3 regions of the Streptomyces sp. NPDC104814 genome follow, and region 2 is predicted to be linked to each of the others. Evidence: riboswitches for the same ligand, from Rfam matches in the RefSeq annotation. Region 2 holds a riboswitch; each other region holds the start of a gene.
What was found. Region 2 has a riboswitch for cobalamin ahead of nicT (Nickel transporter NicT). Riboswitches for the same ligand answer to the same signal wherever they lie in the genome.

Region 1: another riboswitch for cobalamin. It lies ahead of ACZ64A_RS28140 (CbtB domain-containing protein); the one in region 2 lies ahead of nicT (Nickel transporter NicT).
Region 3: another riboswitch for cobalamin. It lies ahead of metE (5-methyltetrahydropteroyltriglutamate--homocysteine S-methyltransferase); the one in region 2 lies ahead of nicT (Nickel transporter NicT).

The regions. Positions count from the first base shown of each region.
Region 1 is NZ_JBVJOL010000009.1:338,151-348,662, forward strand. Features, by position in the region: gene ACZ64A_RS28110 (S53 family peptidase) at 1-1,178, shown strand, start outside; partial or broken gene ACZ64A_RS28115 (transposase) at 1,413-1,751, shown strand; gene ACZ64A_RS28120 (DinB family protein) at 1,770-2,276, opposite strand; gene ACZ64A_RS28125 (AfsR/SARP family transcriptional regulator) at 2,829-4,766, opposite strand; gene ACZ64A_RS28130 (alpha/beta fold hydrolase) at 4,900-5,778, shown strand; gene ACZ64A_RS28135 (SUKH-4 family immunity protein) at 6,829-7,392, opposite strand; cobalamin riboswitch at 8,121-8,264, shown strand; gene ACZ64A_RS28140 (CbtB domain-containing protein) at 8,300-8,521, shown strand; gene ACZ64A_RS28145 (CbtA family protein) at 8,543-9,295, shown strand; gene ACZ64A_RS28150 (hypothetical protein) at 9,444-9,782, shown strand; gene ACZ64A_RS28155 (histidine phosphatase family protein) at 9,791-10,381, opposite strand.
Region 2 is NZ_JBVJOL010000011.1:191,041-201,552, reverse strand. Features, by position in the region: gene ACZ64A_RS30920 (substrate-binding domain-containing protein) at 1-407, shown strand, start outside; gene ACZ64A_RS30915 (extracellular solute-binding protein) at 461-1,837, shown strand; gene ACZ64A_RS30910 (hypothetical protein) at 1,894-2,091, opposite strand; gene ACZ64A_RS30905 (hypothetical protein) at 2,409-3,191, opposite strand; gene ACZ64A_RS30900 (nucleoside hydrolase) at 3,335-4,300, shown strand; gene nicT (Nickel transporter NicT) at 4,483-5,589, opposite strand; cobalamin riboswitch at 5,617-5,800, opposite strand; gene ACZ64A_RS30890 (ArsR/SmtB family transcription factor) at 5,946-6,305, shown strand; gene ACZ64A_RS30885 (glycoside hydrolase family 13 protein) at 6,391-8,034, shown strand; gene ACZ64A_RS30880 (DUF4142 domain-containing protein) at 8,098-8,808, opposite strand; gene dnaK (molecular chaperone DnaK) at 9,019-10,512, shown strand, end outside.
Region 3 is NZ_JBVJOL010000009.1:348,713-359,224, forward strand. Features, by position in the region: gene metE (5-methyltetrahydropteroyltriglutamate--homocysteine S-methyltransferase) at 187-2,505, opposite strand; cobalamin riboswitch at 2,659-2,887, opposite strand; partial or broken gene ACZ64A_RS28165 (short-chain fatty acyl-CoA regulator family protein) at 3,066-3,240, shown strand; cobalamin riboswitch at 3,255-3,430, shown strand; gene ACZ64A_RS28170 (ABC transporter substrate-binding protein) at 3,486-4,532, shown strand; gene ACZ64A_RS28175 (FecCD family ABC transporter permease) at 4,541-5,554, shown strand; gene ACZ64A_RS28180 (ABC transporter ATP-binding protein) at 5,551-6,372, shown strand; gene ACZ64A_RS28185 ((2Fe-2S) ferredoxin domain-containing protein) at 6,353-6,745, shown strand; gene ACZ64A_RS28190 (winged helix-turn-helix transcriptional regulator) at 7,079-7,492, opposite strand; gene ACZ64A_RS28195 (alpha/beta fold hydrolase) at 7,596-8,447, shown strand; gene ACZ64A_RS28200 (DUF6193 family natural product biosynthesis protein) at 9,407-9,691, opposite strand; gene ACZ64A_RS28205 (class I SAM-dependent methyltransferase) at 9,722-10,512, opposite strand, start outside.

The DNA of each region.
Region 1 (10,512 bases), on a different contig from region 2:
AGTGCCAGGCCAAGTGGAAGATCGCCTGCTACAACCCGCTCCAGTACCGCACCGCGTACAACCTCAACCCGCTGTACCGCAAGGGCATCACGGGCAAGGGACGCACGATCGTCATCGTCGACTCGTTCGGGTCGCCGACGATCCAGCACGACCTGGACGTCTACAGCAAGCAGTTCGGGCTGCCCAGCACCAAGGTGCAGGTGGTCAAGTGGGGCAAGGTCCCCGTCTTCGACCCCAAGAACGCGGACATGACGGGCTGGGCCGGAGAGAGCACGCTGGACGTCGAGATGGCGCACGCCGTGGCACCCGGCGCCCGGATCGTGCTGGTGGAGACCGCGGTGGCCGAGACCGAGGGCACCACCGGTCTGCCGGAGATGATGGATGCCGAGAAGTACCTCATCGACCGCGGTGTCGGCGACGTCATCACCCAGAGCTTCGGCGCCACCGAGAACACCTTCCCCGGCTTTGAGAAGGGCGACTTCTCCAGCATCGCCAAGCTGCGCTACGCCTTCCAGGAAGCGAACCGCAAGCACGTCACCGTGCTCGCCTCCTCCGGCGACGGCGGTGCCACCGACGCGACCGCGGACGGCAAGGGCTACTACAAGGAGCGTGTCAACTCCTGGCCCTCCTCGGACCCGCTGGTCACTTCCATCGGCGGCACGCAACTGCACCTGGACGACCAGGGCCGGCGCGTCAAGCCGGACAGCGTCTACAACGACAACGGCGCGGGCGGCGGCGGCCAGTCACACGTCTTCTCCCGCCCGGCTTTCCAGAACGGCGTGAAGAAGGTCGTCGGCGCCCGCCGCGGCACCCCGGACGTGTCGATGGCTGCCGCGGTCAACGGCGGGGCCTGGATCTACTCGAGCTTCGATCCGACCGCCAGCGGCTGGGACGTCTCCGGTGGCACCAGTGAGGCCAGCCCGTTGTTCTCCGGCATCGTCGCCCTCGCCGACCAGGTCGCCGGACACCGGGTCGGCGACATCAACGAAGCCCTCTACGGCCTGGCTCGCCACCGCGGCACCGGCGTCATCGACGTCAACGACGGCACCGACAACAGCTACGCCGGCGTCACCGGCTACAAGGCTGTCAACGGCTACGACATGGCCACCGGCGTCGGCACCATCGACGCCCTGCGATTCGTGCCGGCCCTGGCCTGGGCGGCCGCCCACCACCGCTGAGTCCGGTCGCGCGGTAGCGCACGCACACACCACCCCTGAGGACGGCTCGACGCCCTGGCCCGGCGCGAGCCGTCCTCGCCGTTCGAGGGCCCGATCCCCAGGGAGGGGCGGGGCGGCTGCGACCGGGGGTTGTGACGGCCGGACCAGTTTCAGAATCCGGACAGTCGGCGTTGCTCGTGGTGGTCCAGGGTCCGTCTTCGCCGTCTGGACCCGCTTCCGCCGCTACGCCCTGGACGGCGGTCCCGCACCGGCCTGGGCCGACCTCGCTGCCGGCCTGACCAGGTCATCGCCGACAAGGCCTACAGCTCCCGCGGCTCCCGCGCCTACCTGCGCGAACGCGACATCGCACACACCATCCCGGAGAAGGCCGACCAGCGGCGCCACCGGCTCAACCGGGGCCGCCGCGGCGGCAGGCCACCCGGGTTCGACCGGGAGGCATACCGCCGGCGCAACACCGTCGAGCGCTGTTTCAACCGGCTCAAGGGCTTCCGCGGGATCGCGACCAGATACGACAAGACCGCCACCTCCTACGAGGCAGCGGTCAGTCTTGCGTCGTTCCCGCTCTGGGCAAGATCCGTGGGAAGACGGACCCTAGTCGCCGGTCGTGCCGTCGAGCATCTCGCGCAGGATGTCCAGGTGGCCGTTGTGGCGGGCCGTCTCCTCGGTGAGGTGGAGGAGGATCCAGCGCAGGTCGACGTGGAGGCCGTTGCGGACGGCTCGCTGGGCATGCTTCTCCAGGCCGTTCGCTGCGACCAATTCGCGGTAGCGGGCGCTCTGTTCGGCGTATTCGTCGAGCAACTGCGTGAGCGGGAAGTCGACGGCGATACGCATCTCGCGGTCGGGGTCCTCCTCGGTCCAGGGGCCCCGGTCCTCCTCGCCGAGGAAGACCACTTGGAACCAGTAGTACTCGACCCAGCGGAGGTGGTTGATCAGCCCGCTCATGGTCATCAGGGGTGAGCCCGGCAGGAGCGCCTTGCGTGCGTTGTCCGCGGAGACGCCGGCGCACTTGGCGCGGGCGGTGTCACGTGCGTAGTCGAGGAAGGTGGTGAGCTGGGTGCGCTCGTCCCACGCGGGTGGGGTGTCGTCGATTCTGGTCATCGCGCGAAGCGTCCCCGATCACCGCGACCGATGTCGAGGCATTTAACGCCGGGGCCCAACCTGCTCCACCCAGCTCCTTGTCCGGCGGGACGCCACAGCGATTCAGCGCCAGTGGGCGGCCCCGGCATGATCCGCGGACAGGCCCTGGTGGGCGCCGGACTGCACCCGTCCCACGCTGACCAGGCGCGGCACTGTGCAGAGTGTGGCGGCCGGCGGCCAGATAGGGCCGGTCGCTGCGGTGAAGGCCACTGCTGCCGTGCCGACGGCCATGTCTTGCCGCAGACCGCGCATGCAGCGCGGCCGAGCTTGAAACGCAGGCGAGCGTCAGCGTCTCTCAGGGCATGCGCCACCCGCTGTGGAACACGACGCAGGACACCACCCCACAACGCCGTGTCCGGCAGGCTTTTGTTACCGGCGTGGGTTTCCGAGGAGTGCTGACGACCGGTTGTGCACATGGGGCTGGGCTGGTCCGGGACCCGTCTTGCCCGGTCAGCGTGGAGCGGACAGGTGGGTGGGGCGGACAGGTGGAGGCGGGGCTGCGGACGATGTCGGTCATCGCTCATTCGCGCAAGCTTCCGCCTCCGCCAGGTACCGCGTCACCGGCCCCAGCGTCAGCATCCCACTCGCCCCGCCCGCGTGTTCCGTTTGGGCGGTGCGCAGGGCCGTTGCCGCGTGGGCGGCGACCGGGCGCTCGTCGAGGCGGGCGGCGGCGTGGGCCGTCAGGCACCACAGTGCCTCCTGCATGTGATCAAGGGGTGGTTCGGGCGTGAGAGTCAGGGCGGTACGGGCTTCCTCGTCACGGTTCTGGGCGAGCAGCACCAAGGGGCGCGTCCAGGGGCGGTACGGCCCCCAGTCGAGGGCGGGATCGGTGGGCGCCGGGCGGCCGTGCAGGAGGCGTAGGCCCAGGAGGGCGAGGGCGAACAGGCCGCGGTGCAGTCCTGGCATGCCTGCTGTCCCGGCGAGGGCGTCTTCGGCGGCGCGGTACTGCGCCGCGGCCGTGGCGGCCGTCGGTCCGCCCGGTTCGGCGCTGCGCGCGGCCGTGATCCGGGCCCGGAACCAGCCGGTGAGTACGGGGACGAGAGTGGCCTCGGTGCTGACGGCGAGCTGCTCGGCGGCCTCGGCGTGTGCGGTCGCGCCGTCGAGGTCGCCGACAGCGGAGGCGGATTGCAGGCGGATGAGCCTGCCGAGCACGGCGAAGTCCGGCAGCTCGTGCCGGGTGGTCAGGTCGAGGATCTCGGCGCCGATCACGTCCCGTGCTGCCGCGAGTCCGGGCCGGGTGAAGGACTGGAGGAACTTGCCGTTGAGGGCGAACGCCAGCAGGGCAGGATCGCCCAGCTCCCGGGCCAGCGCCTCGGCCTCGCGCGCCGCCTGTCCGGCGCGCCTGCGTGCGGCGGCGGACAGGTCGGCGCTGCGGCTCTCGACCGCGACGGTGGCCAGCAGGCGGGCGCGTAGTTCGGCCGGGCCGTCGGTGCCGAGCGCGGTGAGTGTGCGTTCGGCCGCCGCGACGACGGCGCGGGACTGCTCGGGGTCGTCGGCCCGGCTCCAGAGGGCGGGCACGTCGTAGGCGCCGATGACGCGGGCGGTCAGCGCGGTGTCTCCGGTGCGCTCCGCCGCCTGGACGGCGGCGAGGCGGTCGCGCCGCGAATGGATGAGGGCGTCGCCACCCGCCAGTGCCAGGGTGCGGGCCAGTTCGACGGTGGTGCGCGGTCCGAGTCGTACGCCGGCGGTCCACACAGTACGCGGCGCCTGGATCATCGTAGTTCCATGCAGTATGTCCGTCTCCAGGCGCTGGAGGTCGGCACCGGGGTCGAGCCCAAGCTGGTCCGCGAGCATCGTGCGGGCGCGGCGGAGGGTGGCCAGCGCATCTGCCTGACGGCCTGCCCGGTGCAGTGCGCGGGCCAGCAGTCCCCAGGCCTGCTCGCGCCAGGGGTGCTCGGTGACGTGGGCGCCCAGTTCGGCGATGAGCTCGGCTCCTGAACCGGAGTCGAGGAGGATACGGGCGCGCAGTTCTCTCCCCTCCAGCCTCAGTTCCTCCAGCCGGGTACGTTCGCGCTGGGCCCAGGAGGAGTCGGTCACGTCGGCGTAGGCGGGACCGCGCCAGGCTGCGAGGGCCGCCTCGAGGTCGGGCAGCGCATCGGGTGTACGCCGGGCGCGGGCCAGGGCGTCCTCGAACCGGTGGACGTCCACGGTGTGGCGCGGCAGGCGCAGCGCGTAGCCGGGTCCTTCCGTGACAAGGATGCGCGGCGGGGTGCGGGGTGGCCGGTCGGGTTCGACGGCGCGGCGCAGCGCGGCGATGAACGTACGCAACGCACCCACGGCGCGCACCGGTGGCTCGGCCCACAGGTCGTCCACGAGGGTGTCGGTGGGGACCATCCGTGCCTCGGCGGCGACGAGCCGGGCGAGCACCTCGCGGTGGCGGGGTCCGCCCAGGTCGACGGGGGTGCCGTCGTCATGGAGGGCCCGCACGGCACCGAGTACGTCGATTCGCATGTCCTCCATCTTCCGTGCCGCGGATCTGTGGCGTCGAAGCGTACTGATCGGCTGCTGATCGCCGTCGCCCACGCTGATCCCGTCCGTCCTCGGACCGAGGCTTTCGGTCCGCAGACCCCAGGAGGGGGCCTTCATGACGCTCGCCATCCCCGGTTTCGACCACGTCCGTCTGCCCGGCGCGGACGGAGTGGAGCTCGCTGCTGCCGTCGGCGGCAGCGGCAGCCCGATCGTGCTGCTGCACGGCTTTCCGCAGACCCACCTGATGTGGCGGCACGTAGCCGAGCGGCTCGCCGACGAGCACACGGTGATCTGTCCCGACCTGCGCGGCTACGGCGCCAGTGACAAGCCGGCGGCCACCGGTCCTGAGGTGTACTCCAAGCGCACCATGGCTGCCGATGTCGTCACCCTGGCGGCAGCCCTCGGCCATGAGCGCTTCGCCCTGGTCGGCCACGACCGAGGCGCTCTCGTTGCCTTCCGGGCAGGCCTGGACCATCCCGAGACCCTCTCACACGTGGGCATTCTCGACGTTGTGCCGACCTTGGACATGTGGAACGTCCTGCACGGTGTCCCGGCAGCGGTTGGCTACCACCTGTTCCTCATGGCGCAGCCGCCGGGTCTGCCGGAGACGATGATCTCCAACAGTGCCGACGCCTATTTCGGCTCCTTCCTCGACGCTTGGGCCGGCGACCCGGCGGCCATGCCGGAACCGGTCCGGGCCGCGTACCTGCGGGCCAGCGCCGCGGCTGTGCCGTCGATCGTCGCGGACTACCGGGCCTCGGCGGGCATTGACGTCACGCACGACCAAGCGGACCAGGACGCCGGCTCGCAGCTGGCCATGCCCGTGACGGTCGTCCAGCAGGACTGGGGTGCGCGACTGGGCTACGACGCCGCAGCGGTCTGGCGCGTGTGGGCGCCGGACCTGGAACACCGGCTGACCGGCGCGGGGCATTTCATGGCTGAGGAAGCGCCCGACGAGATCACCCAGGTGATACGCGCCCTGCTGCTCCGCTGAGCCGCCACCCGAGCCAAGAGCGGCGTCGGGCAAGCCCGCGTTCTGGGCCACCGGACCGACCCCGCGATCCGGTGGCCCGTGAACCGCCCGCCTGCCCACGGTCGTGGTTCACTGCCCGGGAAGACCCGGTGCCGCTCACCAGGGCGCAGGCAGCGCCCTGATGGCCACGAAGCCGACAACGCCGGCGGCGACTGGCCTGGCGGCCGGCTTCCGGCGGCCCGCCCCTTCTCGCCTTCTCCTTCTCTTCGAGGGCAGCGGTCTTTTCGAGCTCGGCCTGATCCCTCGCTGCCAGAGCCTGTTCGGTTGAATCGCGTCGTCCGCCCGCGAACGCTCTCACTTCTCAAACAGCCCTGACGGGACAAAATGCTCTTTTGAAGGGCAGCACCATGGCCGGGCTGGGCTCTGCCCGCCATGGCTCAGTCCGCTCAAGTCACCGCCGCCGGGTGAACGAGGCTCTCGGACAAGTGCACCGGTGGGATCGCTCCATGGCAGCCCCACAGCGACTGAAGTGACTCAAGGTCTACGTATGATGCGCGAAGCGGTTCCTCGTGTCGTTCGCCTCTGAGGTGAACGCAAGCCGGGAGAAAGCGGCTTACGTACGGCACACGGCCCCGCGTGACGTTCCAGGCCGGCCACTCCACCCTCACCGCCGCGCTCGGCAACCTGCTGCACAGCCTCGCCCGCCCGTCGCCGTCGGTGGATGCGGCTTCGTAAAGGAGACGGTCCTCGTGGACGCTGTACCCGGCCCGACCGGCCGATGATCACCGTGGACGAGGACTGGCTCCACGGCGAAGTCCCGCTTTCGAGTCCACCGTTGGCGACCACCTGGGCCGGAGCGCAGCCGGCGGCTGCCGCCCACCTCGCCGAGGAAATGGGCTCCAGAGACGCCGCGGGTCTCGGCTCGGAGAGTAGCGTTTTCGTCCCGCTCGATCCGCGAACACCTGCGCCGACGCGGCATCCGCGCCGCGCCCCCCGTCCCGGTGGACCGACGCGGCCATCGTGTCTGCGACGCGGCAGCCGAGGCGGCAGACCACCCGTCAACCAAGCCCCCTAGCCCCGCAGAAGGTTGCGCACATACCGCAGCACCGCGAACCAGGACGATTCGGGATTTTGCAGGGCGGCGGGATCGGCTTGGCGCATCCGATGCGAAAGCCTGTCCGCGGCTCCCTCGGGGTCGACACCCTCGTCGGTGCCGGCCTCGGCGTCGTACTCCGGCCTTTCCTCCTCCAGGGCGTGCAGGAAGTACGCCAGGGCGTCGATGCTGCTGTTGAGCAGGTGCGGCGCACCTTCCTCCGGCACGCAGTACACGATGCCGGTGGCGGTATCGACGATGACGTCGTCAAGGGCGATCCCTCCGAGCGTCAGCCAGGCCGACATGTCGAATGCGCAGTTCGGGTACTTCTCCGCGACGGCCTGCCACGCCTCACCGCCGATCCGCAGGTCACCGTCGAGAAGGAACCGGTCCCACTCGAACCAGCCCACCTGGTCCGGCAGCCCGACCTCGCGCAGGAAGATCCTGGTCGGCTCATGCGCGACGGCAGCCAGCACACCGTCGTCCAGAGCGACCAGATCATCGGCGCTGAAGACCGACTCCATTCGAGTCCGGTCGATCAAAGGGCTCATGGAATTCCGCAGTTTCGGTCGGGACGGACATCGGGCGACCCCATTGTGCGGGACCCGACCGCACGCTGGTGAGCCGCACGATCCGGGAGTCCACCGAGACCGCCCGGCCGAAGTCCTCATCGGCGTCGGCCCTGCCCGGCGGCCCAGGCCGGGAGCCGGATCGCGGCGGATGGGCCATCGGCGCGGTGAACACCCGCCCCCAGGTGCCGTCGACGGCCCGCACCCGCGGCCGGTTGCCGACGCCGGGCCCGTTTCCGCACCTCTCCGACGCTGCCGGAAGCCCTGCGCCAGGACCGGGCGCCGCGCCGGACACCCGCTGGGAGACCGATCGCACTCGGTCCGTCGGCGATGCGTTCAAGGAGACGCTGACGCTCGTGGGTGCCGGGGAGGGGGTCTTCGCCGTCGGCGCCCACACAAGGCGCTACTTCGCTCGCCCCGACGTCGTCCATGTCCCCTTCGAGGACGCGGCGCCAGTGGAAAACTTCCGACACGGCGGTGAGAAGCGACCCGAGTGGACTTGTACAGCGTCATGTGCGTGAGTGACCGGACCAAGGCACTGGAGTGGTTCGAGGTGTTCTTCGGGCGCCCGGCGGACGAGATCGCGAGGAATACCTGTGCAGCTCGGTGAGAAGGCTGGTTCGAACCCTTTTCCCATGAGACCCGTTCCGCCCCGCCCGCTGCGAGAGGAAGATCACGCAGGCTGAGGCGGTCTTGGCCGTGCTCGTGTCACGCGGTACGGTCTGTCCGATATCGACGACGGCGAGACGGAAGCCGGTGGGAATCCGGCACGGTCGCGCCACTGTGTGCCAGACACCGCAGGTGTCCGGTGAGTCAGACCCGTGGCCGTCGTCCAGTGCACCACCGAGATGGGACGCGAACTCCCAGAGGAGGTTCTGCCATGGCGCAGACCGTCGCCCAGCCGACAGCCACCACTCCCGCCATCCCCGCGAAGCTGCCGCTGAAGGCGATAGCTCCCTGGGCGGTCTTCTTCGGCATCCTGATGCTGGTCCTGCTGTACTTTGTCGGCGCCGAGCAGGGCGCCACCTCCGTGTTCAACGGCACGGACGTCCACGAGTGGGTACACGACGCCCGCCACCTGCTCGGCTTCCCCTGCCACTGACGCGAGGGGCGCCCGACTCCCATGAACTCCGCATCGGTAAGAAACCTCCTCGTGCGGGGCATGCTCGCCGGTCTCGCGGCCGGCGTGTTCGCCCTCCTCGTCGCCTACCTCCTCGGTGAGCCGAACGTCGACAAGGCGATCAGCTTCGAGGCGGCGCACTCCCACGAGCACGAGATGGAGGTCGTCTCCCGCTCCCTGCAATCCACCGCCGGCCTCGCCACCGGCGTCCTCGTGTACGGCGTCGCCTTCGGCGGCATCGCCGCTCTCGCCTACTGCTTCGCCCTGGGCCGCGTGGGCCGCTTCAGCCCGCGGGCGACGGCGCTGCTGCTGTCCGGCTGCGCTCTGCTCGCCGTCTATGTCGTGCCTTTCCTGAAGTATCCGGCGAACCCGCCGTCGGTCGGCGATCCCGACACCATCAGCAAGCGGACCACGCTGTACTTCCTGATGATGCTGCTCAGCGTCCTCCTCGCGGTCGCCGCCACCCTCCTGGGCAAGCGCCTGGCGCCCGGCCTGGGCACCTGGTGGGCGACGGTGGTCGCGGTGGCGGCCTTCGCCGTCGTGATCGGCCTGGCCTACCAGTTCCTGCCTGTCATCAACGAGGTGCCGAAAGACTTCCCGGCCACCTTGCTCTGGCGGTTCCGGCTCTCGGCCCTGGCGATCCAGCTGAGTCTGTGGACAGGTTTCGGCCTGCTCTTCGGTGAACTGGCGGAACGCCTGTTGAACCCCAAGCCGGCAACGGCCGCGAGCGGCCGCGTGGTTCCGGCCGCGCACTGATTCCTTCCAGACAACAGAGGGCCCCTTCGGAACCATCCGGGGGCCCTCTGGCGTTCCCCGGGCACCGAAGCACACCCAGCCACACGAACGGCACTGACAGGCAGCTCGACCAGATGCGGACCACTCAGTCCAGGAGCGGAGGAGCCGAGTGGCCAGAACCCCCCAGCCGCGCCACATAACCCACGGTGGCCGCCAGGCGGTCGCCCTCACCCTGGAGGAATACGACCAACTGATCGCCAGCCGACGGCAGATCGGCGGGCAGAGCGCCCGGGTCCGGGTCCTCGGCCAGCAAGCCAAACGCACCGAAGAGCTCCTTCACGACCTGGAGGCACTGGTAGCTGCACAAGGAGAGGGCTGCGAGCAGCAGGTCCACACGCCTTCGACGAGGTGCCGCGAAGAACGGGCCACCCAGAAGAACACCGACAACTCCTGCCTGCGCTGCGAGTTGGCGGCGCTGCTGCGTCGCCACCGGGATTCGACGTCCTGAACAACCGGTCACAGGTTCTCATCGACGTCACGCACGGCCAGGGGTTGTCCCAGCCGCAGATTCCAGCGCCCGGCCCGTCCACTGAGTTCGGTCACCGTCAGCGGCGGAACGTCGAGGCGCCAGAAGACCGTGGCGGATATCCCCAACGCCGCTGTGACAGCAGCCCGCACCACCTCCGGCTCGACGACCGCGAGCGTGCGACCCTCGACAGCTCGCGCTTCCTCCAGCCACTGCGCGACCCTCTGGCACAGGGCATGTACGGACTCACCCCCGTGGGGTGCGCTGCGCGGATCGGCGAGCCAGAGGGCCACGGCTTCCGGTTCGGCAGCCCCCACCGCATCCAGTGTGTGGCCCTGCCAGCGGCCCACGTCCAGGCCGCCCAGCTCTGGCGACTCCACGCCATCGAAGCCGAGGGCAGCCGCCGTGTCCCGGCAGCGCACACTCGGGGAGATGAGGACACGCGCAGGCGCGGGCAGTGACCCGGCGGCCTCACGGGCACGGGCCGCGCCGATGTCGTCGATGGAGTCTCCGTCGTAGAAACGGGCCTGCCGCAGCGACCGGCACATGGCGGGCGAGACGAAGGCAACGCGGCTGGTCACGCGGCTGCTCCTCCTGTCGGTGTCATGGGTCTGGTTTTCCACTGCGGTGATGTGCCTGCGAAGCGAGACCGGCGACCCCGCAATGCGCAGAGCCATGGCCGGCCTCGCGCGGCGGCTTCCGCGTGCCATCA
Region 2 (10,512 bases):
TGCCGTTCGGCGCCCATCGGCGTGCCGACGGCATCCGCGCCCTCGATCCCGCCGGCCGGGCCCGGGTGCGCGACGCCGAGGCCGACCCGCACGCGGCGCTGCTGGACGCCCTGGAGTTCCTGCACGGCCGCGGCACCGACGACCAGCGGCCGCAGCTGATCGTCTACCTCACCGACGACGAGGACGACAACCGGCTGAGCGGACACGCTCTCGACGAGGTCCTCCAGCGGGCGCGTACGGCGCGTGTGCCGGTCGTCATGGTGTCGCTGGCCAACGGCGGGTGTGACGGCGGCCGGCCCGACGCGCGTGTCGCCGCGGCGAGTTCGGGGCGCTGCCTGGACCCCGGGGACGACCTGGGGGCGGCGCTGCACGACGAGGTCGCACGGACCGGGACGGGGGAGGAATGAGGCCGGGCAGGAGGAGGACCGCGGCAGGGACGGGACTGCGGCGGATCGCCGCCGTGCTGACGCTGCTCGCCGTGACGGCCTGCACCGGTACGGGCGGCACGGACGAGGACACCACGCCCGCTTCCTCGTCGTCGTCCCACTGGATCGTCGTCGCCAGCGGGCGGGACGTCACCGGCAAGGGCGGCATCCGGCAGCAGCTGATCGACGCCTGGAACCGCACGCAGCCCGAGGGCGGCTACCGGGCCCGGCTGGTGGAACTGCCCGGCTCGGCCGACGCGCAGCGCAGCCAGCTGCTCGGTGCGCTGCAGTCCGGCAGCGCGTCCTACGACGTGGTCAACCTGGACGTGACCTGGGTCCCGGAGTTCGCCGCGGCCCGGCTGATCCAGCCGCTGCCGGACAGTGCCGTGGAACGCGGGCCCGATCTCGTGCCGTCCGTGGACGACACCGCGAAGTGGGACGGCGAGCGGTACGCGGTGCCGTTCAACAGTGATGTCGGACTGCTGTACTACCGGCGGGACCAGGTGGCGGCGGTCAGCGGGCGCAGCGATCTGGGCACCAGTGTGAGCTGGGACGAGCTGCGGGCGCTGATCGAGGCGCTCAACCGCACGCGGCCGAAGGGGTACGAGGCCGGCTGGACCACCCAGCTCGACGGTTACGAGGGGCGGACCGTCAACGCCGTCGAGGCGTTCGCCTCCGCGTGGGGCGACGACGTCCGGCTCACCGACTCCCGGGGCCGCTACCGGGGCGACGAGGAGCAGCTCGCGGCCGGGATCGGCGAACTGCGCCGGCGCACCGGGACGGCGTACACGCTGCGGGACGCCTACGACTCCGACGAGGCGCGCTCGCTCGACGACTTCGCGCAGGGCCGCACGACGTTCCTGCGGCACTGGCCGTACGTGTACCCGACGCTGTACGGGACGTTCAAGGACAACCTGGGGGTGACCCGGCTGCCGGGCAAGGCGGTGCTCGGCGGGCAGGACCTGGCGGTGACGTCGACGACGGCGGGCGAGCGGGCGGCGCGCGCGTACGACCTGATCCGCTTCCTCACCGGTCCCGACAGCGAGCGCTGTCTGCTGCGGGCCGGGTTCGCGGCGACGCGGGCGTCCGCCTACGAGGACGGTGCCGCGTGCACGCACGCGCCGGTGTACGCGGAGACACCGTCGGCCTCCCCGACCGGCGAGAGCCCCGGCCGGACGCCACCGGACCGGCTCGGCGGCCTCAGCTACCGGCGGCAGATCCTGCTGCCGGCCCTGCGCGGGGCCGTGCAGCGCCCGCGCACCCCCCTGTACGGCGCGGTGTCCCGCACGCTGATCACCACGCTGGGCCCGCTGTACGACGTGGGGCCGGGCGGCGGGGGCGCGCAGGTGCCGAGCGATCAGGAACTGGCGAAGTCGCTGGACCGGGCGCTGAGGCGGGAGCTGCCGCACTGACGGCCGGCGGGCGCCAAGTCTGCCTGGGGGCCGGGCGGCTACGGGTGGCCCGGCGGCTACGGGTGGCCGGGCCAGCGGGGCTGTACGGCGGTGGCGGGGTGGGCCGCGGCCTTGGCCGGGCAGGCGTTGGCCGCCGTGATGAGCGCCGCGACGGCGAGGACCGCGGCGACGACGCCCCGGGTGACGGGCGTCGCACCGGCCGGGCGCGGGCGGGCATAGGGCTGGTCGTGGCGTGCGGAGGGGCGGACGTGCACGGCAACCTCGCAGCGGGCGGGCGATGACAGTGACTTGTCGAGTGGGCTTGAGTCGCTGTTCAACCTAGGGGCTGCCGGAAGCCAACGGCAAGGGTGACCGGGGGAGTTGGGGGTGGACTGGGTGTCGTGGGTGGCGGGGCCGGGTGCGTGGTGCCTGCGGCGCCGGGTTGTCTTTCGGTGCGGGGCGGTGAGAGGTTCTCGCGCCGTTCCCCGCGCCCCTTTTTGCCTGCGGCGGCCCGTTGCCGTCCGGTGGGTGGTTGCTGCCGCGCCTGCGGTGCGTCGTGAGTCGGGGCCGTCCGTCCTCGGTCGGCGTTGGTCTACACCTGTGCTCGGCCCTGTTTGCGGACCTCCGCCAGGCGCAGGGCTCCCAGTTGGACCGCTACTTGGGTCGCGTCGGAGGGGACGTCGGAGAGGCCGCCGTTGGTGAGGGTGAACGCGTCCGTGCCCTGGCGGACCACCGCCACGTCGAGGGTGAGGACCGTCGGGTCCTGTGCGCCCTCGGCCGGTGGGGCCGTCACCGTGACACGCAGGCCCGCTCTCGCGTCCCCGACCGGCGGCAGGGAGGCGGGGGAGACCTGGACGTCCTGGGCCACGCCCCGGTCCGTCGTCGCGGTGAAGTGCGCGCAGGTGCGCGGCACCGTCGCGAGCCAGGCCAGGGTGCGGTCGACGTCGGCGGGCGGCTGGGCCGAGACCTGGTAGCGCAGCTGGGCGCCGGTGTCGGTGTCGTCCAGGCCGACGACCGCGCGGGCCGGGGAGCCGAGGAGTTCGTCGGAGTACAGGGCGTCGAGGAAGCGGGCGCAGTCGCCGGGTGCGCCCGTCGTCTTCAGCATGCCGTCCCGCCAGGTCGCCGCGCCCCGGGTGGGCGTCCAGGCCGGGCCGAGGTCGGATTCGGTGACCAGGACCGCCTGGGCCTGGGCGGCGGTCAGTGCGGGGGTGGTGGTGGGGGAGGCCGGTGCCGTGCGGGGGGCGGCGGACGTGGTGGGGGTGCCGGTGGGGGCCTCCTCCATGTCGAGGTAGCGGCCCGAGCAGGCGGTGGCGGTCAGGAGGGTGCCGGCGGCGAGCGTCAGGGCGAGGGCGGCGGGGGCCGGGGGTCGGGGCATCGGGGCTCCTGGGCGGGGCGGGGTGCGTAGGTCCAGGTCAGCACCGTGATCGCCGGACGACCAGCGCACAGGACCGTCCGGGCGACACATGCGCTCCCGGTGCCGCGGCGCTTATCGTCGGGGGACGACGGAAGGAGGCCGTGGTGGCCGCTCAACCCATCCCCGTGATCATCGACTGCGACACGGGTGTCGACGACGCCCTCGCCCTGCTGTTCGCCGTGCGTCACCCCGGTCTGGATCTGCGCGCGGTCACCTGTGTCGCCGGGAACACCGACGTGGACGGCGTCGTGCGCAACACGCTGACCGTGCTGGAGCAGGCGGGGGCGCCGGAGATTCCGGTGGGGCGGGGCGCTGAGCGTCCGCTGATCGAGCCGGCGCGGTCGGCACGCCACGTGCACGGCCACGACGGCATGGGCGACCTGGGGCTGCCCGCACCGGCCCGCCGGCCCGCCGACGTCGACGCGGTGACGCTGCTGCGCCGGGAGATCCTCGCCAGCGAACGGCCGGTGACCCTGATCCCGACGGCGCCGCTGACCAACATCGCCCTGCTGCTGCGCACCCATCCCGAGGTGACCCGCAACATCGAGCGGATCGTCTTCATGGGCGGCGCGGTCGCCACCGGCAATGCCACGCCGGTCGCGGAGTTCAACGTCTGGCACGACCCGGAGGCCGCGGCGATCCTGCTGACGGCCGGGGTGCCGATCACCATGTACGGCCTGGACGTGTTCATGCGGGTGGTCGTGCCCGGCAGCGATGTGCACCGGATGCGGGCGAGCGGTGAGCCCGGGACCCGGCTGGCCGGTGAGCTGCTCGCCCACCGGCCGACCACGCAGGGCGGCGAGCCCGAGGCCGAGGAGGCGGGCGGCCTCGGTGACGCGGGCGCGGTGTGCGCGGTCGCCGACCCGGCGGGCCTGACGACGCGGCTGCTGCCGGTGGAGGTGTCGCTGGCGCCGGGGCCGGGACGCGGGCAGACCGTCGTCGACCGGCGCCCCCGGCCCGGCGAGTCCGAGATCCACGAGGGCGCCCGCGAACAGCCCCTGGTCGACGTCGCGTTGGAGGTCGACGTCGACCGCTACGTCAAGCTGTACCTGGAGACGGTCGAGCGCTAGGGTCTGTCGTTTGGATCAGGCCGGCCTCGAGCTGCGGTGCGTCTCGGCCGACCCGAGCGGGGTCTGGTGCGTGCAGCTGCAAGGCGGAGGAGGGCGCCAACGCGGAGCGTTGGCAACCGACGACAACGCGGCAGATGTGCGTGCCAGACCCCGCGACGCCGGGATGATCCAAACGACAGGCCCTAGTCGGCAGTGGCGGAGGCCGTCCAGCGTTCCTCCACCCTGGCCAGCCTCCAGTACGTCAGGGCCGCCGCCCACACCAGGACGAACAGGCCGACGATGAGGTAGCCGACGTTGTCCAGGTCGATGTCGGCGATCCAGGCGGTGACGCCGTCGCGCAGGCCGAACTTGTCGTGCAGGACGCCGACCAGCTCGATGGTGCCGATCACGAACGCGACGGCGATGGACAGGCCGGTGATGGCCAGGTTGTAGAACACCTTGCGCACCGGGTTGGAGAACGCCCACTGGTAGGCGAAGTTCATGAACGTGCCGTCCAGGGTGTCGAACAGGCTCATCCCGGCGGCGAACAGCAGCGGCAGGCACAGGATCGCGTACCAGGGCAGGCCGGCGGCCGCGCCGGAGCCCGCCATCACCATCAGCGTGACCTCGGTGGCGGTGTCGAAGCCGAGACCGAAGAGGAAACCGAGCGGGTACATCTGCCCGGGCCGGGATACCGACTTGGTGAGGCGGCCCAGGATGCGGTTCATGAACCCGCGCGAGTCCAGGTGCGCCTCCAGCTCCTGCTCGTCGTACGTCCCCGCGCGCATCGCCCGGAACACCTTCAGGATGCCGACGAGGGCGATCAGGTTGAGCGCCGCGATCAGGTACAGGAACGTCCCGGAGATCGTCGTGCCGAGGAAGCCGAGGACCTGGTGGGTCGTCGAGCCTTCGTTCATCACCTTCCCGGCCAGCGAGGTGCCGCCCGCGATCAGCAGCGCCAGCACGACGACGACGCTGGAGTGGCCGAGCGCGAACCAGAAGCCCACGGACACCGGGCGTTTGCCGTCGGCCATCAGCTTGCGGGTGGTGTTGTCGATGGCGGCGATGTGGTCGGCGTCGAAGGCGTGCCGCACGCCCAGGGTGTAGGCGGTGACACCGAGTCCGATGCCGAACGCCTTGGAGCCGACTTCGTAGTGGCCCGGCACGACGAGCAGGAAGAGGATCCCGAAGGCGGCGACGTGCAGGGCGGCGATGGCGGCCAGCAGCCCGGCGGTCTTGACGGTGTCCTCGCGGCGCCACTTGAAAGTGGCGGCGGTGGTCGTCGTCGGGGCAGGGTCGGGCAAGGTCATCCGGTCACGCTCCAGCACCTCGTGGATCACTTCGTGAGTGCCGTGGCCGGTCTCCTGGCTGACGGGTCGTGCGTCCGCCGTCCCTGCCTTCCCGGTCGTAGGACCAGTGGCCCGGCGTGAGCCGGACGGGACGAGAACTCCCCGATCACAGTGGCGAGGGCCGCGTCGGTTCCACACCGACTTCCCGAACACCACGGCCCGCCCACGGTAGGGGTGCGGGACCACTTCTGCATAGCTGCACAGCTGAGCAGGTATCCAAGATCACAGGGCGGAAGGGGCACGGGTCACGCCGAGGGGCGGCGGACGCGGGCGGAGCCGCTGCGCGGGGGCCGGGGTGCGGGCGGGAGAATGCCGGCATGCACCTCGTGCCTTCCGACCGCGCCGGCCGCCGCACCATCGACGGCCACCGGGTCTGTGACGCCATCGCCGCCATCGGCGACGCCGCTCACGTGCGTGCCTGGGCCGACCGTTTCTCCCTGCTGGCCGACCCCAACCGGCTCGCCCTGCTGCTCGCCCTGCACCGCACCGGCCCGCTCGCCGTGTCCGACCTGGCGATCGCGACCGGGATGAACGACCCGGCCGTGTCCCAGGCCCTGCGGCTGCTGCGGGCGGCCGGCGCGGTGGCGGGCGAGAAGCAGGGCCGTGTCGTCCGCTACCGGGTGGTCGACGCGGACGTACAGGCGCTGCTCGCGCAGTGCACCGCCGACGGGGTCTGAGCCGGGAGGCCGCCGCGGTGTTCCCTTCCGACGGGAAATGGACAGTCATCTTCTTGACGATCCGTGACCGGCGAACGGAGTCCGCGTGCCCGATCTCTCCTCCCGCGACCCCGGCTGGTGGCGGCAGGCCGTCGTCTACCAGGTCTATCCCCGCAGCTTCGCCGACGCCGACGGCGACGGGCTAGGCGACCTGCGCGGGATCACCGGCCGCCTGACCCACCTGGCCGCGCTCGGCGCCGACGCGCTGTGGCTGAGCCCCTTCTACCCCTCCGAACTGGCCGACGGCGGCTACGACGTCGCCGACCACCGCGCCGTCGACCCGCGCCTCGGCACCCTGGACGACTTCGACGCGCTGGTCGCCGAGGCGCACCGGCTCGGCCTGAAGGTCGTCGTCGACATCGTCCCCAACCACACCTCGCACCGGCACGCCTGGTTCCAGGAGGCCCTGCGGGCCGGGCCCGGCTCGCGCGCCCGGGAGCGGTACGTCTTCCGGGACGGCCGTGGCGCCCACGGGGAGCTGCCGCCGTCGGACTGGCAGTCGGTGTTCGGCGGCAGCGCCTGGGAGCGGGTGCCGGACGGGCAGTGGTACCTGCACCTGTTCGCCCGCGAGCAGCCCGACCTGAACTGGGCCGACGACGAGGTCCGCGCCGACCTGCGCACCACCCTGCGCTTCTGGGCCGACCGCGGCGTGGACGGCTTCCGGGTGGACGTCGCCCACGCCCTGGCCAAGGATCTGTCCGAGCCGCTGCGCGACCTCGGCGCGCCCGAGCTGAGCGACGAGGCGGCGCTGGCGGTGCTGCCCCCGGGCAGCCATCCCTTCTACGACCGCGACGAGGTGCACGAGATCTACCGGGACTGGCGCCGCCTCCTCGACACCTACTCCCCGCCCCGCGCGGCCATCGCCGAGGCCTGGGTGCCGGGCGAGCGCCGCGCGCTGTACGCCCGGCCGGACGAACTGGGCCAGGCGTTCAACTTCGAGTACCTCCAGGCACCCTGGGACGCGGACGCGCTGCGCGAGGTCGTCACCTCCTCGCTGGCCGGCGCACGGGCCGTCGGCGCCTCGGCCACCTGGGTGCTGTCCAACCACGACGTCGTCCGGCACGCCTCCCGGCTGATGCTGCCGCCGGGCGCCGACGACAACGCCTGGCTGCTGTCCGGCGGCCGCGCGCCCCGGATCGACCCGGCGGCCGGGCTGCGCCGGGCCCGCGCGGCGACGCTGCTGATGCTGGCGCTGCCCGGCTCGGCGTATCTCTACCAGGGCGAGGAGCTGGGGCTGCCCGAGGTCGCCGGACTGCCGGCCGAGGTGCTCCAGGACCCGATCTGGGAGCAGACGGGCCATGTCCGCAAGGGCCGCGACGGCTGCCGGGTGCCGCTGCCGTGGACGGTGAGCGGCCCGTCGTACGGCTTCGGGGCGGGCGGCGCCTGGCTGCCGCAGCCGCCGTCCTTCGCGTCGTACGCCGTGCAGGCGCAGGACGGTGTGGAGGGCTCGACGCTGGAGCTGTACCGGTCCGCGCTGAAGCTGCGCCGCAAGCTGGCGGAGGGCGAGGAGCTGCGGTGGGCCGAGGACGTCCCGGCCGGGGTGCTCGCCTTCGCCCGCTCCCAGGGCTGGCGGTGTGTCGCCAACCTGTCGGAGCGGGCGGTGCCGCTGCCGGCCGGTGAGGTGCTGCTGGCCAGCGCACCGCTGGAGGAGGGCCGCCTCGGCCCGGACACCACGGTCTGGCTCGGCTAGCGCACGGACACCGCGGTCCGGCTCGGTCAGCGCCCGGGCACCACGGTCCGGCTCCCGGCTCGGTCAGCGCACCGTCGGGGACGGGTCGCCGGGCAGCGGGACCGGGACGGACGTCGGGTTCGGCGGCGGGGTGAGGACCACCTGCGGCTGACCCCCGGCCGGAGGTGGCGGGGTGACGTCGTTCGAGGGCAGCTTCGGCGGGGAGGTCTGCTGGAAGAGGGCCTGGTCGAAGTTGACCAGGCCGGTCTTCTCCATGACCGTGATGTGGTCGAGCACGGTGTCGTTGGCCTGGTCGGCCAGCGCGCGCACCAGCGTGTTCTTCGTCGTGGAGCGGATCTTCGCGACCGTGTTGAAGATCGACCCGTGCGTCACCCGCAGGATGTTGGCGAAGTCCGAGTCGAACTGCTTGCCGCTGTCCGCGTTGAGGGTGGCGATGAAGCCCTGCTGCTGAGGGCTGGGCAGGTTGGGCAGCGTGATGTTCAGCATCGGCGCGATCCTGCGGCAGGTGATGTCCAGGGCCGCGTGCCCGTCGATGAGGTGGCGGCCCGCCGTGAGGACCGCCTTGTCGGTGCTCTTCTTCAGGGCCATCTGCCCGACGGGGTACTCCCACAGCCCGGCCGCGCGCACCTTCACCACGAAGTCCCGGTCGCCCTCCGTGAGCGGCCCCCACTGGGTGTTGGCGATCACCCGAGAGGTGTCGCTGGACACCGTCTGCAGGCCCAGCATGGCGGGATAGGCGAGCGCAACGAGGGTCAGGCCGAGGGCTCCGCCCATGAAGAGGGTTCCCGTCGCGGTCCGCGAGAGTCGCACCATGCCTCCTGTCGTCGTCCGGTCGGACGCACAGGAGTACGCGGCCGGCGGCGCTGGTGTTCGGGGGGCGCCGTAAAAAATCTTCCTTGACGGTGGTCGGATCCCGATTTATGCAGGAATGTGAGGTGAGGCCCGCAGCCCCGGCAGCTACGGCACCCGAGAAGGGAGAGCCCGATGGCGCGTTCGGTCGGAATCGATCTCGGCACCACGAACTCGGTGGTCGCGGTCCTGGAGGGCGGCGAGCCCACCGTCATCACCAACACGGAGGGCGCCCGCACCACCCCGTCCGTCGTCGCCTTCGCCAAGAACGGCGAGGTGCTCGTCGGGGAGGTCGCCAAACGGCAGGCCGTGACGAACGTGGAGCGCACCGCCCGGTCCGTGAAGCGGCACGTGGGCGACCACTCCTGGCGGTTCCCGGAGAGCGGCGACGTCGACGGCAAGCGGTACACCGCGCAGGAGGTCTCCGCGCGGGTGCTGCAGAAGCTGAAGCGGGACGCGGAGGCGTACCTCGGGGAGGACGTCACCGACGCCGTGATCACCGTGCCGGCGTACTTCGACGACGCCCAGCGGCAGGCCACGAAGGAGGCCGGGGAGATCGCCGGCCTGAACGTCCTGCGGATCGTCAACGAGCCGACGGCGGCGGCCCTGGCGTACGGGCTGGACAAGGGCAACGACCAGACGGTGCTCGTCTTCGACCTGGGCGGCGGCACGTTCGACGTGTCGCTGCTGGAGATGGGCGACGGTGTCATCGAGGTCAAGGCGACCAACGGCGACACCCACCTCGGGGGCGACGACTGGGACCAGCGGATCGTCGACCACCTGGTCACCGGGTTCAAGAACAACTACGGCGTCGACCTGTCGAAGGACAAGATGGCGGTGCAGCGGCTCCGGGAGGCGGCGGAGAAGGCGAAGATCGAGCTGTCCTCGTCGACGGAGACGAGCATCAACCTGCCCTATGTCACCGCCTCCGCCCAGGGGCCGCTGCATCTGGAGGAGAAGCTCACGCGGGCGCAGTTCGAGCAGCTGACGGCGGATCTGCTGCAGCGCTGCAAGGGGCCGTTCCAGAACGCGGTGCGGGACGCGGGGATCTCCGTCAAGGACATCGATCACGTGGTGCTGGTCGGCGGGTCGACGCGGATGCCGGCCGTGACGGAGCTGGTGAAGGAGCTGACGGGCAAGGAGCCGCACAAGGGCGTCAACCCCGACGAGGTCGTGGCGGTGGGCGCCGCGCTGCAGGCCGGTGTGCTCAAGGGCGAGGTCAAGGACGTCCTGCTGCTGGACGTCACCCCGCTGTCCCTCGGCATCGAGACCAAGGGCGGCATCATGACCCGGCTCATCGAGCGCAACACGACGATCCCCACGCGGCGTTCGGAGATCTTCACGACGGCGGAGGACAACCAGCCGTCGGTGACGATCCAGGTGTACCAGGGGGAGCGGGAGATCGCGGCCTACAACAAGAAGCTCGGCATGTTCGAGCTGACCGGACTGCCGCCGGCGCCGCGCGGGGTGCCGCAGATCGAGGTGGGCTTCGACATCGACGCCAACGGGATCATGCACGTCTCCGCGAAGGACCTCGGCACCGGCAGGGAACAGAAGATGACCGTCACCGGGGGCTCCGCGCTGCCGAGGGACGACATCGACCGCATGGTGCGCGAGGCCGAGCAGCAC
Region 3 (10,512 bases), on a different contig from region 2:
GACGCGGCCCCGGGACCCTGCGCGATGCCATGCTCATCCGCAACGGCGTCCATCCCGACGTGGCCCCCCCGGCTGTTGCTGACGGCCGAGCAGGGATACTCGGCCGTCAGCGTTCCGCCCGGTGGACGCATCACGGTCGGGGCCCTTGCGCGTGGCGTCCCAGGCCGAAGAATCGTCCGGTCAGGGTCAGGAGGCGGGCAGCTCGCCGCGGACGGTGCGGGCGGCGGTGACCAGGTTTTCCAGGGAGGCGCGGGTCTCGGGCCAGCCGCGGGTCTTCAGGCCGCAGTCGGGGTTGACCCAGAGTCGCTCGGCGGGCATGGCCTTGAGGCCGGTGCGCAGCAGCCCCGCCATCTCCCCGGCGCTCGGTACGCGAGGCGAGTGGATGTCGTACACACCGGGGCCGGCTTCGCGCGGGTAGCCGTAGGCGGCGAGTTCGCGGGCGACCTGCATGTGGGAGCGGGCGGCCTCCAGGCTGATGACGTCGGCGTCGAGGTCGTCGATCGCTTGGACGATGTCGCCGAACTCGGCGTAGCACATGTGGGTGTGGATCTGGGTGTCCGGGCGGACCCCACTGGTGGTGAGGCGGAAGGCTTCGGTCGCCCAGTCCAGGTACTCAGCCCTGTCGGCGGCGCGCAGGGGGAGGGACTCACGCAGGGCGGGTTCATCCACCTGGATCACCGAAGTCCCGTGCGCCTCCAGATCGTTGACCTCGTCGCGCAGGGCCAGGGCGACCTGGCGGGCGGTGTCGGCGAGGGGCTGGTCGTCGCGGACGAAGGACCAGGCGAGCATGGTGACCGGGCCGGTGAGCATGCCCTTGACCGGCCGGCCGGTGAGGGACTGGGCGTACGCGGTCCAGCGCACGGTCATCGGCTCGGGCCGGGAGATGTCACCGGCCAGGATCGGCGGGCGGACGTAGCGGGTGCCGTAGGACTGCACCCAGCCGTGCTGGGTGGCGAGGTAGCCGGTGAGCTGCTCGGCGAAGTACTGGACCATGTCGTTGCGTTCGGCCTCGCCGTGCACGAGGACGTCCAGGCCGGCCTTCTCCTGGAAGGCGATCACCTCATCGATCGCCGCCTTGATCCGCTCCTCGTAGCCTGCTGTGTCGATGCGGCCGGCGCGCAGGTCGGCCCGCGCGGTGCGCAGGTCACCGGTCTGTGGGAAGGACCCGATCGTCGTGGTCGGCAGGAGGGGCAGGCGGAGGTGGGCGCGCTGGGCCGCAGCGCGTTCGGCGTAGGGCTGGGAGCGGCGGGCGTCGGCCTGGGCGACCGCGGCGGCGCGGGAGCGCACGGCCGCGTCGTGGGTGATGGGCGAGCCCGCACGGGAGGCGAGGTCGGCGCGGTTGGCGGCCAGCTCGGCGGTGATCGTGTCGGTGCCCTGTGCGAGGCCCCTGGCGAGGGTGACGACCTCACGCGCCTTCTGCTGGGCGAAGGCGAGCCAGCGCACGATCTGCGGCTCGATGTCCCGTTCCGCGGTGGCGTCGAGCGGGACATGCAGCAGGGAGCAGGAGGCGGCCACGTCGACCCGGTCGGCCAGCCCGAGCAGGGTGCCCAGGGTGGACAGGGACTTGGTCAGGTCGTTGACCCAGATGTTGCGGCCGTTGACGACGCCGGCCACCAAGCGCTTGCCGGGCAGGCCGCCGACGGCCGCGAGGTCGTCCAGGTTCGTGGCGGCGGCCTCGGTGAAGTCCAGGGCCAGACCCTCGACCGGGGCCTTGGCGAGTACCGGCAGGGCCTCCCCGAGCCGGTCGAAGTAGGACGCCACCAGCAGCTTGGGCCGGTCGACGAGGGCGCCGAGGTCGCGGTAGGCGCGGGTGACCGCGTTGAGTTCGGCTGGGGTGCGGTCCTGGACGAGGGCGGGCTCGTCCAGTTGGACCCACTCGGCCCCTGCGGCGCGCAGGTCGGCGAGGACTTCTGCGTACACAGGCAGCAGGCGGTCGAGCAGGGTGAGCGGTTCGAAGGCGGCGGGCGCGCCGGGTGCGGGCTTGGCCAGGAGGAGGTAGGTGACTGGACCGACCAGCACGGGCCTGGCGGTGAGCCCCAGCGCCAGGGCCTCTTTCAGCTCAGTGACCTGCTTGGTCGCATCGGCGGCGAACACGGTGTGGGGGCCGAGTTCGGGGACCAGGTAGTGGTAGTTGGTGTCGAACCACTTGGTCATCTCCAGCGGCGCGACGTCCTGGGTCCCGCGGGCCATCGCGAAGTAGCCCTCAAGCGGGTCGGTCGCGACCGCGTCCCGGTGGCGGGCGGGGATGGCGCCGACCATGACGGTGGTGTCCAGGACGTGGTCGTAGTACGAGAAGTCGCCGGTGGGCACCTCGTGGATGCCGGCCTCGGTGAGCTGGTGCCAGTTCGTACGGCGCAGGCCGGCGGCGGTGGCGCGGAGGGCGTCAGCGGTGACGCGGCCCTTCCAGTAGCCCTCGATCGCCTTCTTCAGTTCCCGGCCCTGTCCCTGGCGGGGGTAGCCGTACACGGTGGCCCGTGCTGCCGCGCTTGCGGGCTTGGTCGTCACGGAGATCTCCTTCGCGAGATGAATCCCTGAGATCCCGGCGACGGGACGAGAGCGCGAAGGAACAACGTGCCGGACGGTGTCGGCCGGCGGCCGTCCGTTCGGTGTGTTCGCCGACCCGCCCTCGAGGTCACCGGGATGTCCGCGCACGAGTGGTTCGGGCGCGGGCAGTTGGCAGGTCTTCGGACTCGCGGGCACGTCTCGTCGTACGAAGTCGTACGAGACACCTACTGGCCGTCGCTTCCCAGGCCCTCCTCGGACCCAGTGCGTATGACGGCGGTCGTTCCCGCTCACCGCTGCGGGGCAGTCCCGGATTCCCACCGGGTTCCCTCTTGCGACGCATCCCGCCTGGCGGACGGGGCGAACCAGCTGCACCGGCCAGCCTACGGGGTCACCGTCAGAGAAGAGAGCGGGACGCCCATCATCGGGACGGTGAGGCGGACCACACCCCGCCGGGCAGGCCACCGGGCGGGAAGCCCACCGCACACGCGCCTCCCGCCCTTCCCCAGTCACGCCGCGCGGGGGACCCTCACCCCTGCGACGGAGCGGGCCCTCAGCCCGTGTCCGACGGCCTTGACCTCACCAGCGCCGCCGCCACCAGCCCCATCGGCATGGGTGCCGGGTCTGTGAACGCCTCGACTGCCCCCAGCGCGGCGCACCGCCACTCGGTCAGCCCTGCGGATCGACCAGAACACCAGCACGTTCGTGACGCACCCCGTGACCGATCGCACGCTCTGACCCCACGACGGGCTTGATAGCCTCAGCGGGCCAGTCGAGCCACATCCGAGGCCAGGGAATCCGGTGCGAATCCGGAGCTGACGCGCAGCGGTGAGGGGGACGGGCGGGGCACGACGCCACTGGGAGACCGGGAAGGCGCCCCGACCGGGCGAACCCGAGTCCGAAGACCTGCTGGCACCTCCGCGTCCCGGCGCGGACGGACGTCCGTAGGCCAGGCTCCGCGTACGAGCCCCGACCCCAAAGGCATGCCCGTGCTCCGCACCCCCGCTCTTCCCCGCACCCCGGCGCTTCTCCTCGCGTCCGCGCTGCTGCTCACCGCCTGCGGCTCCTCCGGCGACGACGCGAAGTCGCAGGAGACCTCGGCCGCCGGCTACCCGGTGACCCTCGACAACTGCGGCCACGAGGTCACCCTGAAGGCGCCCCCGAAGCGGGCCGTCTCCCTCAACCAGGGCACCACGGAGATCCTCCTCTCCCTCGGCCTCGCCGACCGCATGGCCGGTACGGCGACCTGGACCGACCCGGTGATGAAGGGCTTGGAGAAGGCGAACACGTCTGTGCCGCGCCTCGCCGACAACAACCCCTCCTTCGAGCAGGTCCTGGGCGCCGAACCCGACTTCGTCACCGCCTCGTTCGTCTCCACCCTCGGCAAGGGCGGGGTCGCCACCCGCGAGCAGTTCGAGAAGCTCGGCGTGCCCACCTACGTGTCACCGTCCGACTGCTCGGGCAAGGACAACGACCGCGGCGGCGACGGATCGCGCAGCAAGCCGCTCACCCTGGACGCCGTCTACGGCGAGATACGCGATCTGGCCCGTGTGTTCGGCGTCGAGGAGCGTGCCGAGAAGCTCGTCGGCGAGTTGAAGGAGCGGGTGCGCAACGCCACCGACGGGCTGAACGCCTCCGGTGTCTCCCTGATGTACTGGTTCGCCAACTCCCAGTCCCCCTACCTCGCCGGCTGCTGCGGCGCCCCGGGCGCCATCACCCGCGCGGTCGGCGCGAAGAACGCGTTCGCCGACACCCACGACGAATGGCCCCAGATCAACTGGGAGACGGTCGCCGACCGTGACCCCGATGTGATCGTGATCGGCGATCTGACCCGCAAGCAGCAGACCGCGGAGACCGCAGAAGCGAAGATCCGCTTCCTGGAGACGAACGCCGCCACCCGCGGTCTGACCGCGGTGAAGAAGAAGCGGTACGTCCTGCTGAGCGGGCAGGCGATGAACCCGTCCATCCGTACGGTCGAGGGGATCGAGAAAGTCGCAGCCGGCCTGCGGCACTTCGGACTTGCCAAGTGAGCGCCCGAGTGAGCGCCCGTTCCCTGCTGTTGACGGGCGGCGGGCTGGTCGCCCTGCTCGCGTCGATCGCCGTGGCCGTGACGATCGGCCCGGCCGACATCTCCACGGAGGACGTCTGGGCCTCCGTCGCGGCCCATCTCGGCCTCGGTGAAAGCACGTTGGCGCCGCTGCGGGACGGCATTGTGTGGAACCTGCGCATGCCCCGCACCCTCCTCGCCGCCGTGTGCGGGGCCGGACTCGCGGTGTGCGGGGCAGTGATGCAGTCACTGCTGCGCAACCCGCTGGCTGATCCCTTCGTGCTCGGGGTCTCCTCCGGGGCGTCCACGGGCGCGGTCGCCGTGGTCGTGCTCGGGGTGGGCGGCGGAGTGATATCCCTGTCGGCGGGCGCCTTCCTCGGGGCGCTGCTCTGCTTCGGCCTGGTGCTGCTGCTCAGCCACACCCTCGGCGGCAGCACCGACAGGGTCGTACTGTCCGGGGTGGCGGTCATGCAGCTGTTCTCCGCGCTGACCTCGTTCATCGTCCTGACCTCGGCCGACGCGGAGACCACCCGGGGCGTGTTGTTCTGGCTGTTGGGATCGCTCACCGGCGCCGACTGGGGACAGGTGCTGCTCTGCACCGTCGTCCTGGCGGTGGTTCTCGTCCTCTGCCTCGGGTATGCGAGCACGCTGGACGCCTTCGCCTTCGGAGACGAGGCCGCCGCGGGACTCGGAATCCGGGTCGCCCGCACCCGGCTGGTCCTGCTCTGCGCCACCGCGCTCCTCACCGCCGCTCTGGTCAGCTGCGCCGGCGCGATAGGCTTCGTCGGCCTGGTCCTCCCGCACGCCACCCGTGCCCTCACCGGCGCGGGCCACGCCCGACTGCTGCCGGTCACGGCGCTGACCGGGGCCGTGTTCCTGGTGTGGGTGGACACCCTGGCCCGCACCCTCCTCGACCCTCAGGAGGTCCCGGTGGGCGTGGTGACGTCCCTCATCGGCGTACCGGCGTTCGTCGCCGTTCTCTACCGCGGACGGAGGAGGACATGAACAGCCTGCGTGCGGACCGTGTAGTGCGACGCATCGGCGACAAGATCGTCATCGACGGCGTCACCCTCGCTCTCCGGCCAGGCGAGACCGTCGGTCTGCTCGGCCCCAACGGGTCGGGAAAGTCAACGCTGTTGAGACTCATGGCCGGGGTGTTCGCCCCCACCGCCGGAGTCGTCACCCTGGACGGCCGCCCGCTCGCCGAGGCCGGCCGCCGCGCTACCGCGCGCCGGATCGCCACCGTCGAACAGCACGCCCACACCCAGACCGAACTGACCGTCCGGGACGTCGTCGCTCTCGGCCGCATCCCGCACCGCCGCGCCTGGACACCGCCGACGGCGGCCGACGCGGAAGCCGTCGCCGAGGCCCTGCGGCGCACCGGACTGACCGACCGGGCCGACCAGTCCTGGCACACCCTCTCCGGCGGCGAACGCCAACGCACCCAGATCGCCCGCGCCCTCGCCCAGGAACCCCGCGAACTCCTCCTCGACGAACCCACCAACCACCTCGACATCCAGCACCAGCTCGACCTGCTGGCCCTCGTCGCGAGCCTGCCGGTCACCACGGTGATCGCCCTGCACGACCTCAACCTCGCCGCGATGTACTGCGACCGGCTGCTCGTCCTGCGCGACGGCCGCGCGGTCACCGAGGGCACCCCCGCCGACATCCTGACCCCCGCCCTCATCGAGCAGGTCTACGGCGTCCGCGCCGAGATCACCCACGACCCCGGCCACCCCGTGATCCGCTTCCTGCGCCCGGCCGCCCGGGACGCGTCTCCCCCGGAGAGGAACGTGACGAGCGATGCCCCGACAGCGATCTGAAGAAGCGGGCACGGAGCACACCCCCGCCGAACCGGTGCCGTGCCGTGTCGTCGTCTGCCGGGACTGCTGCTGCGGGAGCCGGAAAGTCACCGGCGTGGACCACGACCGGCAGCTCACACGCCTGGCCGAGGAGGCCCCCGTACGCGTCTCGGACTGCCTCGACGTCTGCGAACACGCCAACGTGATCGTCCTCCAGCCCTCCGCCGCCGCACGGGCCGCCGGCGTCGCTCGTCCGGTCTGGATCGGCCTCGTCAACGACCGCGACGCCACCGAGGACATCGCCGCCTGGGTACAGGCCGGCGGCCCCGGCATCGCCCCCTGCCCCGACATTCTTGATCTGTACGTGTTCACGCCGCCCCGGAGGGCGCGATGACCATGAAGACCTGGCCGTAGGTGCGGCGTCCCCGGCTGGTCTTCACTGCTCGCGCCCGCCCTGGCCTTCCCCGTACGGAGGAGTCCCGACGAGGACGCCGGCCGCGAGGAACACCTGATCTGCTCGGTGCTGAGTTCCGCGCGGGCAGTGCGCGGGTCCCCGGACCCGCTGAAGAACCCCGCCGATCAGCTGCCAGTGGTCCCGGCCACCTTCTGCAACGCCTGTTGCTGACCGGCCGGAACGGCAGCAGCCGTTCCCACTCGGCATCACTCGGATCCCCCCGCCCCGTGGCCCATCACGAGTCCGGCATGGAGCAGCCACGTGATCGAGCTCCTAGTGGGCGGACGACTCGTCGGCGAGCTGGTTGCTGCGGTGGATCTCCGGCATGTGTGTCTCGGCCCAGACCCGCAGGGCGGAGAGCGGTCTTTCGAGGGACAGGCCGAGCTCGGTGAGCCGGTAGTGGACGGCGGGCGGCACGGTGGGTTCCACTCGGCGCGCGACCAGGCCGTCGCGGACCAGGCTCTGCAGGGTGACAGACAGCATCTTCTGTGAAATGCCAGGAATACGGCGCCGCAGTTCCGCGAAACGGATCTCGTCCGGAGCCTCCTCGGCCAGCACCTTGACCGCCATCGACGTCCACTTGGTGCCGATACGGTCGAGCAACTGCCGGGTCGGGCAGCGCGGATCCAGCAGGTCACCGCGCTCACCGGGCCGCCGGCTGGGCTCGCCGCGCCTTGATGCGGTCACTCGGGGCTCACCACCTGAAGGGAAAGTGCCGTCTTGGACGGACCACCATAGTTCCCTAGCGTGTCCTGGTCACTATTCCTCACCACGCACCTGGAGTCTCTCCATGCCCGAGCTGCGCCGCGTCCCCGTCAATGGTGTCGAGCTGAACGTCGCTCTCGACGGATCGGGCCCGGCCGTACTGCTGCTGCACGGTTTCCCGCACACCTGGGAGCTGTGGACGGACGTCATGGCCGACCTGTCCGGCCGCTACCGCGTCATCGCTCCGGACCTGCGCGGGTTCGGGGCGAGCAGCCGGGCCGCCTCCGGACACGACGCGGTCACCCTGGCCGAGGACGCCGAGGCGCTTCTCACCACACTCGGAGTGTCCTCGGCCGCCGTGGTGGGTATCGACGCGGGTACCGCGCCGGCCTTCCTCCTCGCCCTGCGTCGCCCGGGTCTCGTCCGGCGCCTGGTCGTCATGGAGTCCCTGCTGGGCAGGCTGCCTGGCGCCGAGGACTTCCTCGCGGACGGGCCGCCGTGGTGGTTCGGCTTCCATTCCGCCGCGCCCGGCCTCGCCGAGACCGTGCTGGAGGGCCACGAGGCCGACTACGTCGACTGGTTCCTGTGCACCGGCACGCTCGGAGACGGGGTACGCCCGGCCCTCCGGGACGCCTTCGTCCGCGCCTACACCGGCCGCCAGGCGTTGAGCTGCGCGTTCTCGTACTACCGGGCTCTGCCCGAAAGCGCGGTACAGATCGAGCAGGCGGTCGCCACCGCCCGCCTGAGGGTGCCGACCATGGCGTTGGGTGCCCGGCCCGTCGGTGCCGCGCTGGAACGTCAGCTCCGCCCGGTCACCGACGATCTCACCGGACACGTCATCGAAGACTGCGGCCACATCATCCCTCTGCACCGCCCGCGCGCCTTGCTCAAGCTGCTGCATCCATTCCTGGCCGGAGACGAGGCGACATCAGCGTGACCGGGGCCGGGGCGGAGGTCCCGTCTGATCAGCTGTTTGTGTGCGGTCTGCAATGCGTCGAGCGCGATCCAGTCTCCGGGCACGACAGTGACCGGTCCGAACGCTCGCCGCTCGCCGGCGCGCTGCCCGCCGCCGACGCCGGCAGTACGGCCTCCGTCCCGGACGCGCCGGCCTCGACGTCCAGTTACCAGGATGAGGGCGGTGAGGTGCGGGCGAACGACGGACGGCAGGCGCCCGCTCTCGAGCAAGTGCCGGGGGAGAGCCAGTCTGAAATGGTCACGGATGACGTCCTGAGTCTTGCGCGTGGTCGCGAGAGCGTCGGTCTCTTCCTGGCGTGCCTGGCCGTCCCGGCTCTTCGAGCAGCCGATCTTCTTCCGAGGAACTTGACGAGTCGCCCATATCGTCGGCACGATCCAGTTGGTTCACGGGTTCCACTGAGCGGCGGATTCAGCTTGGGCGTGGTGGAGCGACCCGATGAGATGATCCCGCCCTGGCTCAGTGTGCTCACGGCGTCCGGAGCCGCCCTGGGTTGCCCCGTTCACCGGCCTGAGCGTGCGTCAGTTCGGCGAGCTGATTACCGCTTTGCGGAGCGAGGACGCCCGAACTCGCCCAAGGCCTGCGTCCGATGTCACAGGGCATCAAGTGGTTCGAAGCGCATGGCCTGGAGAAGCAGGCCGAATACTGCCGTTTCGCGCCATTACTGCGTGCAGGCCCGCGCTGTCACCGAAGACGGACCGAAGAGTATCCGCCGTGCCGGGCTTCGACCGACACACACGTCTGGGTTCTTTTCACCCGCGGCACCAGCAGATCCTCGCCGCTTTCGCCGAGGCGCGGAAGCCGCCGCGGGCCCGCAACAGTGCCAGGCCCTCGACCTCACCCCGAAGAACCTCGAGAGCAGCCGGAACAAGCCCAAGCGCCTGGTCAGTTGCGGAATCCTCGCCGAGCCCGACCTGGCTTGTTCACTCTGCTCCGAGCGTGACGGGTCCCAGATCGGAAGGCAGACGGCCAACCGCGATCGACACAGCCTCTTCCGCCGTCGCCGCCTCGGCAAGGCCCTGATGCGCCACTCCGATTCGGTCAGTCGCACCGGATCGTGGTCGGCCACCTCGAAGCGACCCGTGAGGTGCACGAACGGAGCGACCTCCCGGATGGCGCACGACTCCTCGCGGGTACCGGGCCGCCCGGCCGGCGCGGGGCCGACCGCGGCCAGCGTCGACCGCAGGCGCTCGGTCCGATGGCCGCACCGACGGGTCAAGCTGCCGGGGGAAGGACGATCAACGAACGGCCAGCAGGCCGTACAAAAGAGGGATCCGCGGCTCGGGCAGCCGCCACCAGCCAGAGTCTGTACGGACCATCCGCGGCCATCGCGGCCAGGGAAGCTCCTCGCTCTCCCGCAGTCGCCGGACGCCCATTCCCGCATCCGTCAACGCGTTCACGACCTCTCCTACTCCGTGCATCCACTCGTAACTGTTCGTGGCGCCCTCGACGGCTGGGCCGTCGGTGTAGGTGTAGGTGGCATCCCGGTGCACCGGACCGGAGCCCCCCAGGTAGTCGTGGCGCAGCAGCAACTCCGGTCCCTCACCCGAACCGGGTTTCGGACCGAGTGCGTTGAGCAGCGGGTGGAACTCCACCACGTACAACCGCCCGCCCGGCCGCAGCAGCCTGGTCACCACATCCGCCCAGCGCTCGAGGTCTGGCAGGTAGCACAGGGCGCCCTTGCCGGTGTAGACGACGTCGAACCGCCGGCCCTCGAGCGCCGTCACGGCGTCGTACACGTTGGCCTGGACGTAGGTGACGCCGAGGCCCGACTTCGCGGCGAGGTTCCGCGCGGCCATCACGGACGCCTCAGAGAAGTCCAGGCCGACCGCCCGGGCTCCACGCCGGGCGAAGGCGAGTGTCTCCGTGCCGAGGTGGCACTGGAGGTGCAGCACATCCCGGCCGGACAACTCTCCGAGGTCCTCCCACTCGAACGCGGCGAACCAGCGCTCCGGATGCAGGTCCTCGTTCAGGCCGTAGAACTGACTGGAGACGTGGACCGGAGTGCGGGCGTCCCAGTTCGCCTGGT